3 regions of the Alcanivorax sp. P2S70 genome follow, and region 3 is predicted to be linked to each of the others. Evidence: predicted binding sites of a transcription regulator. Region 3 holds the regulator's gene; each other region holds the start of a gene.
The links. Region 3 encodes sigma-54, which starts transcription at its own class of promoters, with help from an activator protein. Its sites were predicted from a motif close to TGGCACNNNNNTTGCTNT; they were not measured.
Positions count from the first base shown of each region.

Region 1: a site for sigma-54 is predicted at 1,489-1,506, ahead of Q672_RS33185 (TorF family putative porin). Genes of this name have one in related genera too.
Region 2: a site for sigma-54 is predicted at 4,236-4,253, ahead of Q672_RS32010 (ammonium transporter). Genes of this name have one in related genera too.

Region 1 covers NZ_AXBZ01000076.1:75,144-80,721, reverse strand. Annotated here, with positions in the region: gene Q672_RS33195 (M14 family zinc carboxypeptidase) at 1-784, shown strand, start outside; gene Q672_RS33190 (hypothetical protein) at 890-1,363, shown strand; gene Q672_RS33185 (TorF family putative porin) at 1,582-2,277, shown strand; gene Q672_RS33180 (endonuclease/exonuclease/phosphatase family protein) at 2,423-3,364, opposite strand; gene Q672_RS33175 (hypothetical protein) at 3,517-3,924, opposite strand; gene Q672_RS33170 (hypothetical protein) at 3,937-5,166, opposite strand; partial or broken gene Q672_RS33165 (copper chaperone PCu(A)C) at 5,311-5,578, opposite strand, start outside.
Region 2 covers NZ_AXBZ01000067.1:94,605-100,182, forward strand. Annotated here, with positions in the region: gene Q672_RS31985 (MFS transporter) at 1-1,088, opposite strand, end outside; gene aroC (chorismate synthase) at 1,085-2,182, opposite strand; gene prmB (50S ribosomal protein L3 N(5)-glutamine methyltransferase) at 2,261-3,193, opposite strand; gene Q672_RS32000 (DUF7793 family protein) at 3,275-3,658, shown strand; gene Q672_RS32005 (EVE domain-containing protein) at 3,655-4,137, shown strand; gene Q672_RS32010 (ammonium transporter) at 4,293-5,578, shown strand, end outside.
Region 3 covers NZ_AXBZ01000014.1:12,003-17,580, forward strand. Annotated here, with positions in the region: gene ptsN (PTS IIA-like nitrogen regulatory protein PtsN) at 1-32, opposite strand, end outside; gene hpf (ribosome hibernation-promoting factor, HPF/YfiA family) at 48-347, opposite strand; gene Q672_RS23690 (RNA polymerase factor sigma-54) at 387-1,838, opposite strand; gene lptB (LPS export ABC transporter ATP-binding protein) at 2,105-2,830, opposite strand; gene lptA (lipopolysaccharide transport periplasmic protein LptA) at 2,827-3,363, opposite strand; gene lptC (LPS export ABC transporter periplasmic protein LptC) at 3,347-3,904, opposite strand; gene Q672_RS23710 (KdsC family phosphatase) at 3,901-4,398, opposite strand; gene Q672_RS23715 (KpsF/GutQ family sugar-phosphate isomerase) at 4,398-5,366, opposite strand; gene Q672_RS23720 (MlaC/ttg2D family ABC transporter substrate-binding protein) at 5,531-5,578, shown strand, end outside.

The DNA of each region.
Region 1 (5,578 bases), on a different contig from region 3:
CTTGCAGTGGGATGATCAGCTCCATCGGCGACTTGAGCAGGTGCGGCTGGTATTCATGCCAATGATCAACCCCGGGGGTATCTGGAACCGCACCCGCAGCAATCCCAATGGGGTTGATCTGATGCGCAACGCCCCGGTGGATGCCATGGGCAAGGTACCGTTTCTGGTAGGTGGGCATCGCATTTCCCGCCATCTTCCCTGGTACAGAGGCAAGAGTGGCGATCCCATGGAACCAGAAGCCCAGGCTGTAGCCAGGGTAGTGCAGGAAAAGTTGTTTCCCGCGCCTTTCTCCATGAGCATTGATTGCCACAGCGGCTTTGGGCGCCGGGACAGAATATGGTGCTGCTATGCCCGTAGCCACAGGCCCATTCCACACATTGGCGAGGTCTACCGGCTTAAACAAACCCTGGAGGGCACCTACCCTCATCATCACCCCTACCTGATTGAACCTCAGTCTGTTAACTACACCACCCATGGCGACCTGTGGGACTACCTCTACGATGACGCTCAAGAGAAAGCACCAGCGCATACCTTTCTGCCCTTTACGCTGGAAATGGGCTCCTGGCTTTGGGTGCGCAAGAATCCCCGGCAAATGCTCGATTTCTTTGGCTACTTCAACCCGGTGATCTCCCACCGTCATCATCGGGTACTACGCCAACACCTGCCGTTGTTTGAGTTCCTCACCGCCATGACAGCCAATGCTGGCAACTGGCTCCCCTCAGCCAGTGAACGCAAAACGCTGGCACATCAGGCGATACAGCACTGGTTCCATCACCAGGCATGAGGCTTCGTGAAGCTGGCCCTGCATTTGCATTAATTCGGTGCACACAGTTGGGTCATTCGGCTCACTGGCTTACACTTGCCCAAACCCGATTCAGGAAATTTAGGTATGAAACGATTCGCTCCGGCTCTGGTGCTGGTCCTTGCAGGCTGCCAGAACTTTGGTTATCAGGCCCCCTACGGTGACGACACAGCCCAGATCACCTTTACCAGTAACGATACCGCGGCCCAACCGGCTATCTGTGTCCCGGGCAAGGGCTTCCAGTCCACCGAGTACTCTATCGCCCAGAAACCCATGGGCGGAGACGCGCTCAACGACTTGCTTGAGACCATGAAAAAGAGCACGGAAGTGACCACCACTCTGGCCCCTTCCAGCCAGACTCGGGTCGGTATCATCTACAACCAGAAGCATCCCAACAGCACCCAGCGCGACCGCTGCCGGGTCGCGCTGCAATTTGAGGCCGTTGCTGGCGAGCACTATCAAGCAGTGTTCAATTACAGCCAGGCACAGTGCGGACTGTCCATTACCGATAGCCAGGGCCAGTCGGCCGATGCCGTCCGGGTTGACTGGGAATGCCCATAAGCAACATACCAACTTGGTGCACCGCACAATAACGGTGCACCAATACCTCTATTGCAGCCTCTTTACACCCCTTCCTCCTCCCCAACAAAACAGCAACCCTCTGTTTTAAAAAAGAAAACAAAAACTGGCACGCTCTCTGCAATAGCTTATGCGAGCCTGATAGGCGGTGCGCCACTAGCGCACACTTGAACAATTAAGACTTGTTAAGAGGGTTGCACATGAAGAACGTATTTGGTCTGAAGAAAACGGTTATCGCCTCTGCGGTTGCAGCTGCCAGCGTAATGGCGCCTGCCATTGCTGCTGCAGAAATCAGCGGTAGCCTGGGCATTGCCAGCATGTACCTGTGGCGTGGTCAGGACGTGTCTGCTGGTACTGCAAACGTTTCCGGCAGCCTGGATTTCACCACCGACGTAGGTCTGTACGCAGGTACCTGGGTATCTTCTGCAGGGACTTCTGTTAATTCCGAAGGCACCACTTCTACTGAAACTGACTTCTACGCCGGTTTTGGTGGCGAAGCGGGCGGTCTCAGCTACGACCTGTCCTACTGGACCTATGTTTACCCGGAAGATGATGTAGGCGCAGGTGAACTGGCTGAAGTCATTGCAAGTGTTGGCATGGCAGGCTTTAGCCTGACCGGTTATGTCAGCGCCAACAACCTGAGCGATTCCGACGAGGAAAACTTCGGCGATGACCTCTACCTGACCCTGGGCTACGAGTACGACAAGTTTGGCGTACTGGTCGGCACCTGGGATCTGGACGCTGACGATGCTAACTACACCCACGTAGATCTCAGCTACTCCCCGATCGAAAACCTGACCTTCACTGTGTCCAAAGTCGTCGACAGCGACGAGTTTGCGGCAGTGACCGATGATCAGGATCCGCTGTTCGTGGTTGGCTACAGCTTCCCGCTGTAATCACACTGCACGAATCTGGGGCGGCATACATACGCCGCCCAATGTTTCAACGCCGCGGGGCTCTCCCTGGTCCTCGCAAACACGCAAGCAACCCCGCGGCGTCTTTTTACTCAGGCACAGCCCTGCACCACAATGACTCCTCTGATCACCGCCCTTCGGAAAAGTAAACCACCAGCACATCATGATCCGACACCGGTGAAACCCCTTTTGACCCATACAGTTTTTGGTATCGCCCCGCATTCCCGCGGCTCACGGCGACCCTTTCCACACTGTCTTCGAGCGAAACGGAAATCCAGATGTGATCCAACGCCTGTGGTCGACAACGATATCGATAGCTAAAGCGTTCATTCTCAGGCAGTCGATCCCAGACGTTAACCAGCTTTGCGGACCGGAAACGGTTGTAGCTATCGGAAAACCGGCCTTTGCCCCAACTACTGTTAAAGTCGCCAGCCACTATCACGCGACGCTCTCTGTTTTCACGAACCCAATGCGCCAACCGCGAAGACTGCTGCCGGCGCTTCTGGTAAACACGAGCGGATCCCAGATTTCTGGCACTACGCATATGCACTGCAACCAGGTCCAGCGCCAGGGGTTTGGCCAACGCAATGTGCAGCGGTGGCCGGGAGTAAAGCGGGCCCCTTTGAAACTGCTCGTTCGCATACAGTGCGGCAACCGAATCGACTTGAATCGGCTCGCGGTACAACAGCCCGACATCCATCCCGGAAGGGTCATTGCCTTCGATGAGGACAGAAAAATAACGTAAACCTTTCGCCCGCAAACGCTGTGCCAGGGAATCCAGCAACGCCTTGTTCTCTACTTCTTGCAGCACCAGAGCATGCGGGGCCTTCAAGTCCTCGGCGATAAATTCCGAAATCGAATCCAGCCGATCTTCAACCAAAGCGACTGGCAAGGCATCGTCCAGATCCGATTCACGAGTCGCATCACGAAGACGCCACAAATTCAGGCTTGCCAGTGCCCACTGCCCCTGATCAGCTTCGGGCACACCTCGTGGAGCGTCCAGATCCCCACAAGCCGCGGCGGCAGGTAAATGGCCTACTAGCAAAAGTGCTGCAATCAGCTTTTTCATTCGGGCAGTCTACGTGCCAATAGGCATCGGCAACAGAGGAGATACTCTCGTTTAAAAGTACGAAATAGGCGATCGGGACGACACAGAAACGGCGTCGGTTGGAGAAAAAAGGGGCTGCGCCCTCTGATCGCGGAGGGCGCAAGAAGCAACAATCAGGGTCGGAAAACCACCTTCAGGTCAGACGTCACATCCGCCTCGTCCATGTAGCCGATAAACTTTCGGTCCGACCCCACCAACAGCGTCATCTCCCTGTCACTGGAGACTTCCCGGGGAGGCATGCCACGACCAGTGAAAATCATGCGCGCCCAGTAGCTTTTCATCTGCTCTACCGACTTCCCCATGACTTGCTGGTAGAACACCTCTCGCTGGCTGGCGGCCACAGGCAAATCCAGCGGTTTCACAGATATCTCACCAACACGATTGAGTTGACCGTTGAAAATTTGACGCACTTCATTGCGCGTCAACCCTCCCAGATCACTGTTTTTGGAAACCACCACTACGATGCCGGCCTGAGCAAAACCAGTGAGGAGCAGAAACGACACAACTAAAATACTTTTCATTTTTTCCACTCCCTAGAAAACCAGATCCATGCTCAGACGCACCACACTGGCATGATCGTTTTTCAACGCACCGCCATCCGTCACCACAAAAAATCCATTGGTGCTTACGTCTTCGTCCGAAAAGTCGTAGTAGTAGCTGTACTCCCCCTTAAGAGAGATGGAATCGGTCAAGGAATAACGAAGTCCTGCGGTCCAGCTTTTCTGACGCTCCGCCAACCCATTGTTAAGTGCCTGCGGCAGCTGTTCGTCGAGCTCATCCGGGTACACTGCGGCCCAGGTCACGAGCGGCATCCATTTGCCCAGATACTTGCCCACGGAAACATAACCGCTCTCGCTGCTGGGATACCAGTTACTGAAACTCAGACGTGCCACTTCCGATGCAAAAAACCAGCTGCCGTTGTCATATTGCAAACCCAGACCGGCAAAGTAGGTATAAACATCATCCAGTGTCAGACCGAGCAACGGTGCAGGCGGCACAAGTGCATCAAGATCGTCCTGGGGAACCGTCACTGAGGCGCCGGAATAAGAAGCGCGGACACTCCAATCCTGCCACCGGCTCGTCAGGTTAATCCCGCTAAGATCGTCTGCCTGGAAGTTGGCGTTGCCAGTTCGAGGTCCGCCATCCACGGTACTGGACCCCCAGAACACTGCCAGCCTGTGGGACAGCCCACCGGTATTGAACGACCAGGCGGTTTCAATCCCTTCCATGGTCTTGATCGGCGCGAGCTGATAAACCTCGGCGGGAGGAGTTACCCAAGGATAGGCATACCCCACATCCACATACTGAGAGTGCATGTAAAACGGCGCCACAATCCGGCCAGCCTTGATGGCCACCGTATCTGTCAGGTCGTAATCCAGATAGCCCCATTGAATCTCGGCGTCAAAATCGTCTTCGCCAGAAGCGAACAGTTGAACCACTGCCTCCGCACGATCATTGATACGCGCATTGAACTGAATCCCCGCCCGGGTCAGGGCATCGTGGCTCCAGTCACCATCTGCACCATCAATATGGCTTGCCTCGCCAGTGGTGGTGTCGGCATTTGCCTGACTCATGCCCGCAGAAATGAAACCATTGATGCGAATGCGTTCGTCCACGGACGATCCAAATTGCTGGCTCTCCAGTTGGCTCAGACGACGCTCGTATTGTTGTAATTGTTGTTCAATATCAGGGTCAGGCGTTTCCGCCTGCACACCGACACTCACCATTGGCGCCGCCAACGCGGCAAACACGATGCGTTTCATGACTCTCCCATGCCTTGACTAATCCATAGGGATTAAACGTAGCTACGACGAAAGCATGGCATTATCCCCGATTGTCACACAGCTTCAATGGTCCGATGGGGCCGCTTTGCGCACAGGAAACGCTTCGCAGTCGGTGGATACCTCCATATCAAAGCAGATCTGCACCGTTTCACCCTCACCCGGGACCCGCTTGAGATCCATGAACATCAAATGCTTGCCTCCCGGCGCCAAGGTGACCGTCTCTCCCGGCGCCACCGTCAAACGGTGCAGGTGACGCATGGCACGGGTGCCATCCTCCCGGGTCACCGTTTCATGCAACATCACGTGCCCGGCAAAATCACTGGTAATGCCCACCACGGTTCTTGGCTGAGCCCCCGCATTGGTAATGGTCAGGTACCCCGCCATGGACGAG
Region 2 (5,578 bases), on a different contig from region 3:
TCTTGCCACAGCAGCCCGGATACGCCCGCCCCCACCGCCCAACCAGCTCCAAAACCGAGACTGGAATACAGTGCTTGACCTTGCCCAGCCAGAGCCGCCCCAAACTGGCGATGCACCCAGGCAATACTGGCAGCGTGAAAACTTCCAAATGACGCAGCATGCAGCAGCTGCGCAGCGCCCAGTAGCCAGAGGTTATCGGCCGCGATGCCAATCAAGCTCCATCGCAGAGCCGCCAAAACCAAACTACCGGTCAAAATCCAGGGAATCGTAAAACGTCGCATCAAGCGATGCATCCCCAGGAAAATCGCCACTTCAGCCACCACGCCGAGCGACCACAGTATTCCGACAACAAACTTGCTGAACCCCAACCCTTCGAGATAAATACTGTAGAAGGTGTAATAAGGGCCATGCGACATCTGCATCAAAAACGACGCAAGAAGAAACAGGGAGACAGCGGGGCGCTTCAGAATCAACCAGACAGACTCACCATGAACTCGAGCCTTCGGGTCAGAGACTTTACCTTGAGGCAAGGTAAGTGTTCCAAGCCACAGCAGCCATAGCAGTGCGCACAAGACCCAAGGCAGAAGCCCAGCCCCCAAACGGTCAAGCACTTCTCCCAACACCAGCACTGCTACAATGAACCCGACAGACCCCCATAAACGCACATGACTGTAGCGGTGGGCCTGTGGGCCGAGGGCCTGCAAGGTCAGGACTTCAAACTGTGCGAGTACCGCATTCCAGAAAAAGCTGAACGACACCAATAGCGCCGCCATCCCCCAGAACGAATCCACCCAGAAAACGGGTAAGAAAGCGATCGCAGCAAGCAGGTTCCCGGCACGAATAATTCGCAAGCGCTTGCCAGAATGGTCTGCCAGCCAGCCCCACAGATTCGGAGCACCAATTTTGGTGAGTTGAGGAATGGCCATCAGGGCACCGATAGCTACCGCACTGAACCCCAACTGTTTCAGGTACAGCGACCAGTACGGTACCAAGGTACCCAATAGACCAAAATAGAAAAAATAGAACCCGGACAATCGCCAGTAATACGGTAGCGGCGATGCCCTCTCAGTGAGAGGGCCGGGTGTCACGCCTGCCCCGGAATGGGCGCCAACGGCAGCTCAACATCCGCGTTTTGGCCGCGATGACGCAGATAGTGATCCATCAGCACCAACGCCAACATGGCTTCAGCAATAGGGGTAGCTCGCACCCCCACACAAGGGTCATGGCGCCCTTTGGTCACCACTTCTGCAGCCTGGCCATCCAGGCCGATGCTCTTGCCTGGAATCAGGATGCTGGAGGTTGGCTTGAGCGCCATGGCAACCCGGATGGTCTGACCAGAACTGATTCCACCAAGGACGCCACCGGCATGATTGCTGAGGAAGCCCTCCGGGGTCATTTCATCACGATGCTGTTCTCCGCGCTGATTGACGACCGCAAAGCCATCACCCACTTCCACCCCTTTTACGGCGTTAATCGACATCATGGCTTTGGCAAGATCTGCATCAATGCGATCGAACACTGGCTCCCCCCAACCCGGCGGGACGCCGTCAGCAAAGACTTCTACCCGAGCGCCGATAGAGGAACCGTCCTTGCGCAGCGCGTTGATCAGAGCTTCCAGCGCAGGAACCTTCTCCGCATCCGGGAAAAAGAAGGGATTGCTGTTTACTTGCGACCAATCAAAGCGCTCGGCTTTCACATCACCTATCTGGGTACAGCCACCATAAAGCCGAATACCCAGACGCTGCTCGAGAAATTTACGGGCAATGGCACCAGCGGCCACCCGCATGGCCGTTTCACGGGCAGATGAACGCCCTCCACCGCGATAATCGCGGAACCCGTATTTTTGGGTGTAGGTGTAATCTGCATGGCCAGGGCGGAAAGTCCCGGCGATATTCGAATAGTCCTTGGACTTCTGGTCAGTATTTTCTATCAACAACCCAATAGAAGTCCCCGTCGTCTTGCCTTCAAAAACGCCGGACAGAATTTTTACCTGATCTGGTTCACGGCGCTGGGTGGTATAGCGGCTGGTACCTGGTTTGCGACGATCCAACTCTACTTGCAGATCCTCTTCACTGATTTCCAGCCCTGGCGGACAGCCATCCACGATGGCCCCCAGCGCCAAGCCATGACTCTCTCCAAAGGTCGTGATGCGAAAATGCTCACCAAAACTGTTGCCGGACATGCGACTTCCTTAATTTATGCAATAACTGCTGCCAACCGATGCAAGGCTGGCGGCCAACAAGCCCCAATCTTTCAGGGATCAGGCCTGCGCACTAAATACGTGCCGATATTCTAGCAGTTGTTGACGGGTTAACATGAATACTCCATGCCCGCCACGCTCGAACTCAAACCAGAAGAACGGCACTTGTGGCCACTCCAGCATCATGGCTTCATCGCTATTACCCACTTCCACCACAAGCACCCCCTGTTCTGTCAGATGCTCCGGCGCCTCACGAAGCAAGCGTCGGGTAAAATCGAGGCCGTCTTCCCCGGAAGCCAGTGCCAGCGCCGGCTCATGGCGGTATTCACCCGGAAGGTTGGCCATATCAAGGGCATCCACATAAGGCGGGTTGGATACGATCAGGTCATAAGGGCCCTGTACTGCACTCAAGCCATCCGAGCAAATTGGCTGCACCTGCCCCTCCATGCCGTGACGGGCGATATTCTCTTCAAACACCGCCAATGCCTCTTCACTGATATCACTGCCATCAACCCGGGCATGCTCGAAGGCATAAGCACAGGCGATAGCAATACAGCCGCTACCGGTGCACAAATCCAGTACAGAATGCACCTGCTCCGGGTCCAGCCAAGGGACGAATGACGCTTCAATCAGCTCCGCCAATGGTGAGCGAGGAATCAGCACCCGCTCATCCACCATAAAGGGCAGCCCGCAGAACCAGGCCTCACCAGTAAGATAAGGTACTGGCACCTTCTGGTTAACCCGTTTCACCAACAGTGCCAGATAGTCACGCACCTCAGAGGGCAGCAAACGTGCATCCAGGATGCGGGGGTCGGCATTCACGGGTAAGTGGAGTACCTTCATCAGAAGCGCGAGGGCTTCGTCCCATGGGTCATCGGTCCCATGGCCCAAAAAGACCTCCCCGGCACGCAGCCGAGTTTCACCGAAGCGCAGGCAATCGCGCACTGTGCGCAGTGTTTCACCAGCTTCATGGATGAGTTCGCTACTAATCACCCGCAATCCTCCCGTTAACAGGCGCCGAAGATTAGCACAGAATCAAGCATGAACGCCTGCCGGACCTACAAAAGGATAGCCATGAAAAGCGCAGCCAGAGTCTATCAGGACGGCCCCTTCGTCATGGTAGATATCAAAAACGATACCCAGGTAGACATGGCACTGGAATTGTCCATTTACCGACAACGACTCGCCCTGTACAAGCGTCACCAACAGCGCAAACAGCTGGCTATTTACGTTGGGCGTATCCAGGGGCTGGATTTCAATGCCAGCCGATACGCCTGCGGAAAGGACTTTGCCGGGATCACAGAGGCCAAGGTGCTGGTACTGCAGAATGTCCTGAATCGTACCTACGCCAACATGATGCTAAAAATGAATCAGCCTCAATTCCCGGTTTACATTTGTGACTCGGTCAAGCAGGCTCAGCACCTCCTTATGGAAAAACACCCACCGGAGCCCCTGTGAGCCACACCATCTGGTTACTCAAAACCGAGCCCGATTCATTCAGCATCGAGGATCTGGAAAAGTCACCGAAGGGCACCACCGGCTGGGATGGCGTCCGCAACTTTCAGGCCCGCAACCGCATCCGCGACGAGATGAAGATTGGTGATAGCGTGCTGATCTATCATTCAAGTTGCGCCAAGCCTGCCATCGTCGGTGAAGCGCGGGTCACCCGTGCCCCCTATCCGGATCCAAGCCAGTTTCTGCCTGACCATCCGGGTTTCGATGCCCGCAGCACACAGAGCAGCCCACGCTGGTATCAAGTCGATATCACCTTCAGAACACGCTACGCCAATCCGGTCTACCTGAAACAGCTCAAGGTGAATCCCGAGTTTGCAGATATGGAGCTGGTGGTGAGACCGCGTTTGTCTGTGCAGAAACTGACCGACAGGCAATACCAGCTGGTACAGGTACTGTGCCAGCCCATGGATGTCACAGCATAGCGCATAACGCTGCACCATATTTTTCCGGGGCACCACATTGGTGCCCCAATTAGTAATGAAGAACTAAACTCCTTCCACATTTCCTGTAATTTTGTGTCTGGCACAGCCGTTGCAGTTGCCCTCCTCGTCCAACAACTACGAATAGGGTTCAATCTATGCGAGTGCAATGCAAACACGGCCTTGCCCTACTGCTTCTGCCCGGACTTGCCCAGGCCGATCCGCTAACCGCTACCGACACGATATGGATCGCCATCGCCGCCGCCCTGGTGTTTTTCATGCAGGCAGGCTTTGCACTACTGGAGAGCGGCCTGAGCCGGGCCAAGAACTCCCTCAACGTGGTAATGAAGAATTACATGGATCTCTGTGTAGGTACGCTGGTGTTCTGGGCACTGGGCTATGGCCTGATGTTCGGCAGCAGCAGCACCGGCTGGTTTGGCGAGGATGGCTTCATGCTCAGCCAGGCAGATGGGTCCACCTGGGCAATGCTGTTGTTCCAGATCATGTTCGCTGCCACCGCGGCCACTATTGCCTCTGGCGCCATGGCTGAGCGTACCCGCTATGCAGGCTATCTTTGCGGGGCCGTTGTCATTACCGGAGTAATTTACCCGCTTTATGGACATTGGGCCTGGAACAGCAATGGCTGGTTGGCGGAACTCGGGTTCATTGATTTTGCGGGCTCCACGGTGGTCCACAGCATTGGCGGCTGGTGCGCGTTGGCGGGTGTCCTGGTGCTGGGGCCACGGCTTGGGCGCTTCGACAAGAACGGCAAACCCCGAGACTTGCCTGGCCACAACCTGTCCTATGTTGCGCTGGGCGGCTTTATTCTCTGGTTCGGCTGGTTCGGCTTCAATGGCGGCTCCACGCTCTCGGCCAGCATAGACATTGCCCGCGTCAACCTGAATACACAGCTGGCCGCGGCTGCAGGCGCGGTGGGCAGCACGCTATACCGCATGCTCAGCCGCCGTCCGGTACTACTCACCGAAACCGTCAACGGTAGCCTGGCGGGGCTGGTCGCCGTCACCGCTGGATGTGCCGTGATGTCACCCGGCTTTGCGGTGCTTACAGGACTTGTCGCCGGCGCCCTTGCGGCATTAGGCGCACGACTGATGCTAAGCATGCGTCTCGATGATGTGGTTGGCGCTGTTCCAGTTCATGCCTTTGCCGGCGCCTGGGGGACGCTGGCCGCGGGCCTGTTCTATGAAGGTGACTTGTTCAACCCCGAACGCATCACCGTCCAATTGCTGGGAATTGTGGTGGCCTTCTGCTGGGCTTTCTTCGCTGCTCTGATCATGTATCTCGCTGTCTCAGTAATCGCCGGGTTACGCGCCCCGGCCCTACATGAACAGCGAGGTCTTGACCTGAGCGAGCACGCCGAAACCGGCTACCCCGAATTTCCCCAGAACTCCCTGTATGACGCCAGCATGACCCGCACCGTGGAGAA
Region 3 (5,578 bases):
CGTGCTTCGGTTAGAAGTTCGCGAACTCGCATAATGGTCGTTTCGGGTTAGTGGCCGTGTTTGTGATTAACGGCCTTTTCCTTGTGTTTGAGAATCTGGCGATCGAGCTTGTCGGTCAACTTGTCGATGGCCGCATACATATCATCGGCTTCAGCGGTGGCGAACAGATCTGCCCCGGAGATGTGGATAGTAGATTCTGCCTTGTGGGTCTTGGGCTCCGGGGAAAGAATCACCTGAACACTGGTGATCTGGTCGAAATGGCGCTCCAGGCGGGAGAACTTGTCGCCTACGTAGGTGCGCAAAGCATCGGTAACTTCCAGGTGATGACCGCTGATATTTATTTGCATGGCTGGCTCCTTTACCTGCTTGTGGGCCGTCCCAGGCACCTACACCAAACGCTTGCGGGCGCTGGAAGACGGTATTCTCATCGCCTCACGATACTTGGCGACGGTCCGGCGCGCCACGTTGATTCCCTGCTCGTTCAGCAAGCTGGCTAGCTTGTTGTCGCTGAGTGGCTTGCGAGGGTTCTCTGCGGCGACCAGCTTCTTAATAATGGCACGAATAGCGGTGGAGGAACACTCACCACCACCATCTGTTCCCACGTGACTCGAAAAGAAATATTTCAGCTCAAAGACGCCGCGGGGTGTGGTCATGTATTTCTGATTGGTGACCCGACTGATGGTTGATTCATGCATCTCGACGGCATCGGCGATATCGGCCAGTACCAGTGGCTTCATGGCCTCTTCACCATAATCGAAGAAATCCTGCTGGACCTCGACAATCCGCGTGGCGACTTTCAACAGGGTGTCATGGCGGCTTTGCAGGCTCTTGATGAACCATTTGGCTTCCTGAACGCAGTTTTTCAGGTATTGGCCATCTTCACCGCTGGTTTTACGGGCAATGGCGGCATATTGCTGCTGTAGATTGACCTTGGGCAGGATGTCGTCATTCAGGCTGACCTGCCAGCGCCCGTGGTGCTGGCGGACGATGACATCCGGCACCGCATAATCGACTTGGCTCTCTCCAATTTGCTCGCCTGGCGCCGGGTCAAGGGTGCGGATCAGCGAGAGGGCATCAAGCAGTTCCTGTTCGGAGAGCTGTAGAACCTTGCGAAGCGCGGCATAGTCGTGCTTTTCCAATAGTTCAAGGTGGTCCAGAAGCGCCAGCGCAAAAGGCAGGAAAGGCGTGTCGGATTCCAGCTGGCGCAGTTGTACACCGAGGCAGTCTGCCAGGTTAATGCTGGCGACGCCGACCGGATCGAATTGCTGCAGGCGATGCTGAACGGCCAGTACCTCGTCGGCTTCGATGTGGGCATCCTCTGGCAGCCCTTCCTGGACATTCATCATGGTGACGATGTCGTCGATGCTCACGGTCATGTAGCCGCGATCGTCCAGAGATTCAATGATGGTGATGGCGATGAGTCGGTCCACATCGCTCATGGGGGTCAGGTTGAGCTGCCAGTGCAGGTGGTCATGCAGATTGCCGGACACGGTGTGCCGTTGCTGCCAGTCATCGGCGTCATCAGGGATTGACGCGGTGGCACTGCTCTGGCCGGAGTAGACGTCATCCCACTCAGTGTCGACACCGGGTTCGCCGTCGACAAATTCTTCCAGGGCGTCATCACGCTCTGCGTCCATCTCCTGACGATCTTCGTCATGCTCAGGCAGGGCGTCGTCGCCAAAGTCGTCGGCCAGTTCCAGCAGCGGGTTGCTTTCAACCGCTTGCTGGATCTCCTGCCGGAGATCCAGCGTGGACAGCTGCAGCAGGCGAATCGCCTGCTGCAACTGAGGTGTCATGGTCAGCTGTTGGCCGATTTGTAGTTGTAGTGTGGGCTTCATACTGCTCGGATTGGTGTGATCCCCAAAAACCCGAGAATAACAGCTTCAAACTTGTTCTAGCAATAATTGTGCCAGTGGTTCTTGTGTGGTAGGAGTCTGAAGCGTTAACAGTGAACGGTGAACCGTTGATGTTGCGCGGGCGGGTTTGCTGATTTTTTCGGGCTTTGATGGCCGCGGCCGGGGTCCTGGTTCGGCTTCTGGCGTTCGGAAACCCCGGGACTATTCCGCGCCGTTGTTCACTGTTAACTGCTCACTCGCCCTGGCTGTTACAGCCTAAAGTCTGCCCCCAGATACACATCCCGCACCTGCTGGTTCGAGAGGATGGTGTCGGCGTCACCGGATGCGATGATGTGGCCAGCGCTGACAATGTAGGCGGTGTCGCAAATGTCGAGGGTCTCACGCACGTTGTGGTCGGTGATGAGTACGCCAATACCACGTTCTTTCAGGTGCCGGATGATGCCCTTGATGTCGTTCACGGAGATCGGGTCGACGCCGGCGAAGGGTTCGTCCAGGAGGATGAAGTCCGGGTCGGTGGCCAGACCGCGGGCGATTTCGGCACGGCGACGTTCACCGCCTGACAGGCTCATGCCCAGCGAATCGCGAATATGCGTAATGTGGAATTCCTTGAGCAGGTTTTCCATCCGTTCGTGGCGCTCCTGTTTGCTTAGCTCTTTGCGGGTTTCAAGAATGGCCATGATGTTTTCCGCGACCGTCAAGCGACGGAAGATGCTCGCTTCCTGGGGCAGGTAGCCGATACCGCGTTTGGCGCGGCCGTGCATGGGGAGGTGGGTGATGTCTCCGTCATTGATCTCGATGCGCCCTGCGTCGGCTTCTACGAGGCCGACAATCATGTAAAAGCAGGTGGTCTTGCCTGCTCCGTTGGGGCCCAGCAAACCAACGATCTGTCCGGCTTCCACGTCCAGGGATACGTCCTCGATGACCCGGCGGCCCTTGTAGCTTTTGGCCAGGTGATGAGCGCGCAAATGTGTCATTGAGATTCAGTCTCCGTTGCGGGGGCATCGGCCTCGTCATTCTGGTCCGGCTGGTTTCCCGGTACTTGGTTTTCTGCGGGTATCACCAGTCGTACGCGCTGGTCGCCTTTACTGCTGGCATCCACACGTTTTGAATCAAGGCTGTATTCGACCTTGGCGCCTTCGAAGGTGTTGCCCTGGTGTTCAATAAAGGCGTTGCCAGTCAACACCAGGCGGCGACCCTTTATGTCGTAGACCAGATTGTTGGCATGGGCGGACAGGGTTTTGCCTTCTGAGAGACGCACAGGGTTACCGCTGGCCTCGACCCGCACCAGCTCACCATTGCGGGTAAACAGGCGCATCTCTTCTGCCAGCATCTTGCGTTGTCCTTGCAATAGTTCTACGTCGCCGCGGTACAGTCCTGTGCCGGCGTCCTGTTCAAAGCGCCCGCTATCGGCGGTGACAGAAATGGGCTCTTCTGCCGGAGCTGCCAGAACCAGTGAGGCAGCGTGTAAAAACAGGCTGCCCATAACCAGGCTACGAAGCCGGGGCATCGAATTCACTCTTTACTCCTTGCTCAAGGGACAGGATGCCCTTGTCCAGGTCCGCTTCCAGGGCTCCGGCCCGGGTCTGGCCGTTCTCGAAGCGCAGGTCCACATCGCCTGGCGAGGTGGCTATATTCTGTTCGCTGTTGAAGCGGAGTTGCTGTGTGTCCAGTTCGATCTTCTGCTGCGGATTGCGAGCCTGTACATCGCCATCAAAAATGATGAGGTTGCCATTATTTTGCACTGTGCCGCTGGCGCTGGTGATCGTCCAGCTGCCTTTCTCGTTGCTCATTTTCAGTGCCGGGCTGTTCATCTCGGTAAGCGGGTTGTGATCGTACTGCACCAGATCGTCAGCTGTCAGGTGATACTGCAGCGTGCCATCCTTTTCGCTAAAAGCCCTGGCGGTTACGCCTGTGGCCAGAATGGCTGGCGCAGTCTCCACAGCCAGGTCTTGCCCGGGAAGCGAGTCGTCCCATTCATGCAGCGTCATCAGCATCACCAGTCCAAGCAGAAGGATGCCGGTGGCGCTAAGTAGCCCCTGACGTTTCATTGGCTATCTCGCTGCTGCAGGATGGCATCACAGATTTCGCGTACAGCGCCTTCGCCGCCGCGGCGCTGGGTGTGATGTTGTGCGGCCTGAAGCGCGCAAGGGTGGGCGTTGGCAGGGGCAAAACCGAGTCGGGCCCATTCCAGAGCGCTGACATCCGGTTCGTCGTCTCCGGCGTAACCGGTTTCAGAGGAGTCAATGCCCAGCTCTTTTGCCAGGGCTTGCAGCGCAACGCCCTTGTCTTCCCTTCCCTGGATAACATGCTCAATACCCAGGTCGGCGGCCCGTTTTGCTACCATTGGGCTGTTGCGGCCGGTGATGATGGCCAGGGTGACGCCGCTGGCGGCCAGTTTCTTGAGGCCATGTCCATCCAGCGTATTGAAGACTTTCAGTGCTTCACCTTCTGGCGTGAAATAGATCCGGCCGTCGGTCATGACGCCATCGACGTCAAAGGCCATAAGACGCAGGTTTTGTGCGTCAATGGAAGAAATCTGCATTACACCACCCCTGCTCGAAGCAGATCCTGCATGTTAAAGGCCCCCAGGGGTCTGCGCTGATCATCGCAGACAACCAGGCCGTTGATCTTGCGGCTTTCCATGATCTGCAGTGCTTCAGCGGCGAGATGGCCGGGTTCAATTGTGATCGGGTCGGTAATCATCACCTCGGCAATCGTGGCGCTACGAATGTCGATGTCCCTGTCCAGCATTCGGCGCAGGTCGCCGTCGGTAAAAATGCCGGCGAGGCGCCCGTCCGGATCAGTGATGGCCGTCATGCCAAGCCCCTTGCGAGTCATTTCCAGCAAGGCTTCAGTCAGTGCGGTAGTGGAGTCAACTTCAGGGAGGTCTTCACCGGAATGCATGATGTCGTCCACTTTGAGTAATAGTCTGCGGCCCAGGCTCCCACCGGGATGACTGAGTGCAAAATCCTCTGCGGTGAAGCCGCGCGCCTCAAGCAAGGCAATGGCCAGGGCATCTCCCATGGCCAGTGCGGCGGTAGTCGAGGAGGTGGGCGCCAGATTATGCGGGCAGGCCTCTTCGGCTACTGCGACAGTAAGATGTACATCAGACAGTTGCGCCAGAGCCGACTGGGGTCTGCCCGTCATGCCAATTAATTGTGTGCCCTTGCGTTTGATGACAGGCAGGATGGCCAGAACCTCGGCAGTTTCGCCAGAATTGGACAAGGCCAGAACCACATCGTCCTGGGTGATCATGCCCAGATCGCCGTGGGAGGCTTCACCGGGGTGAACAAAGAAAGCCGGGGTGCCAGTGCTGGCCAGGGTGGCCGCCAGTTTGCTGCCCACGTGGCCACTTTTCCCCATGCCCGTCACGATGACCCTGCCGCGGGCTTCAAGCATCAGGTCGCAGGCGCGAACAAAGTTGTTGTCGAGGCTGTCCCTCAGGGCATCGACGGCGCGGGCTTCGATATTCAGTACCCGCTGGCCGACAGCAATGTGGTCGTGGCTCATGCAATCTCCTTGGTTGCGGCGATTATACATGCTGCAACGAGTTGATCGGAAATCTGTTTCTTTTGGAACTGCTGGGTGAGTTTCGACTCCAAACAAGCATGGAGGGTTCTGGACAGCGCGGCCGGAACACCGTAAAACCGCCCGACTGTCACAGGGAGTTTACTATGCAATTGCGTCACTATTACCGAACAGGTCTGGCACTGGTCTTGATG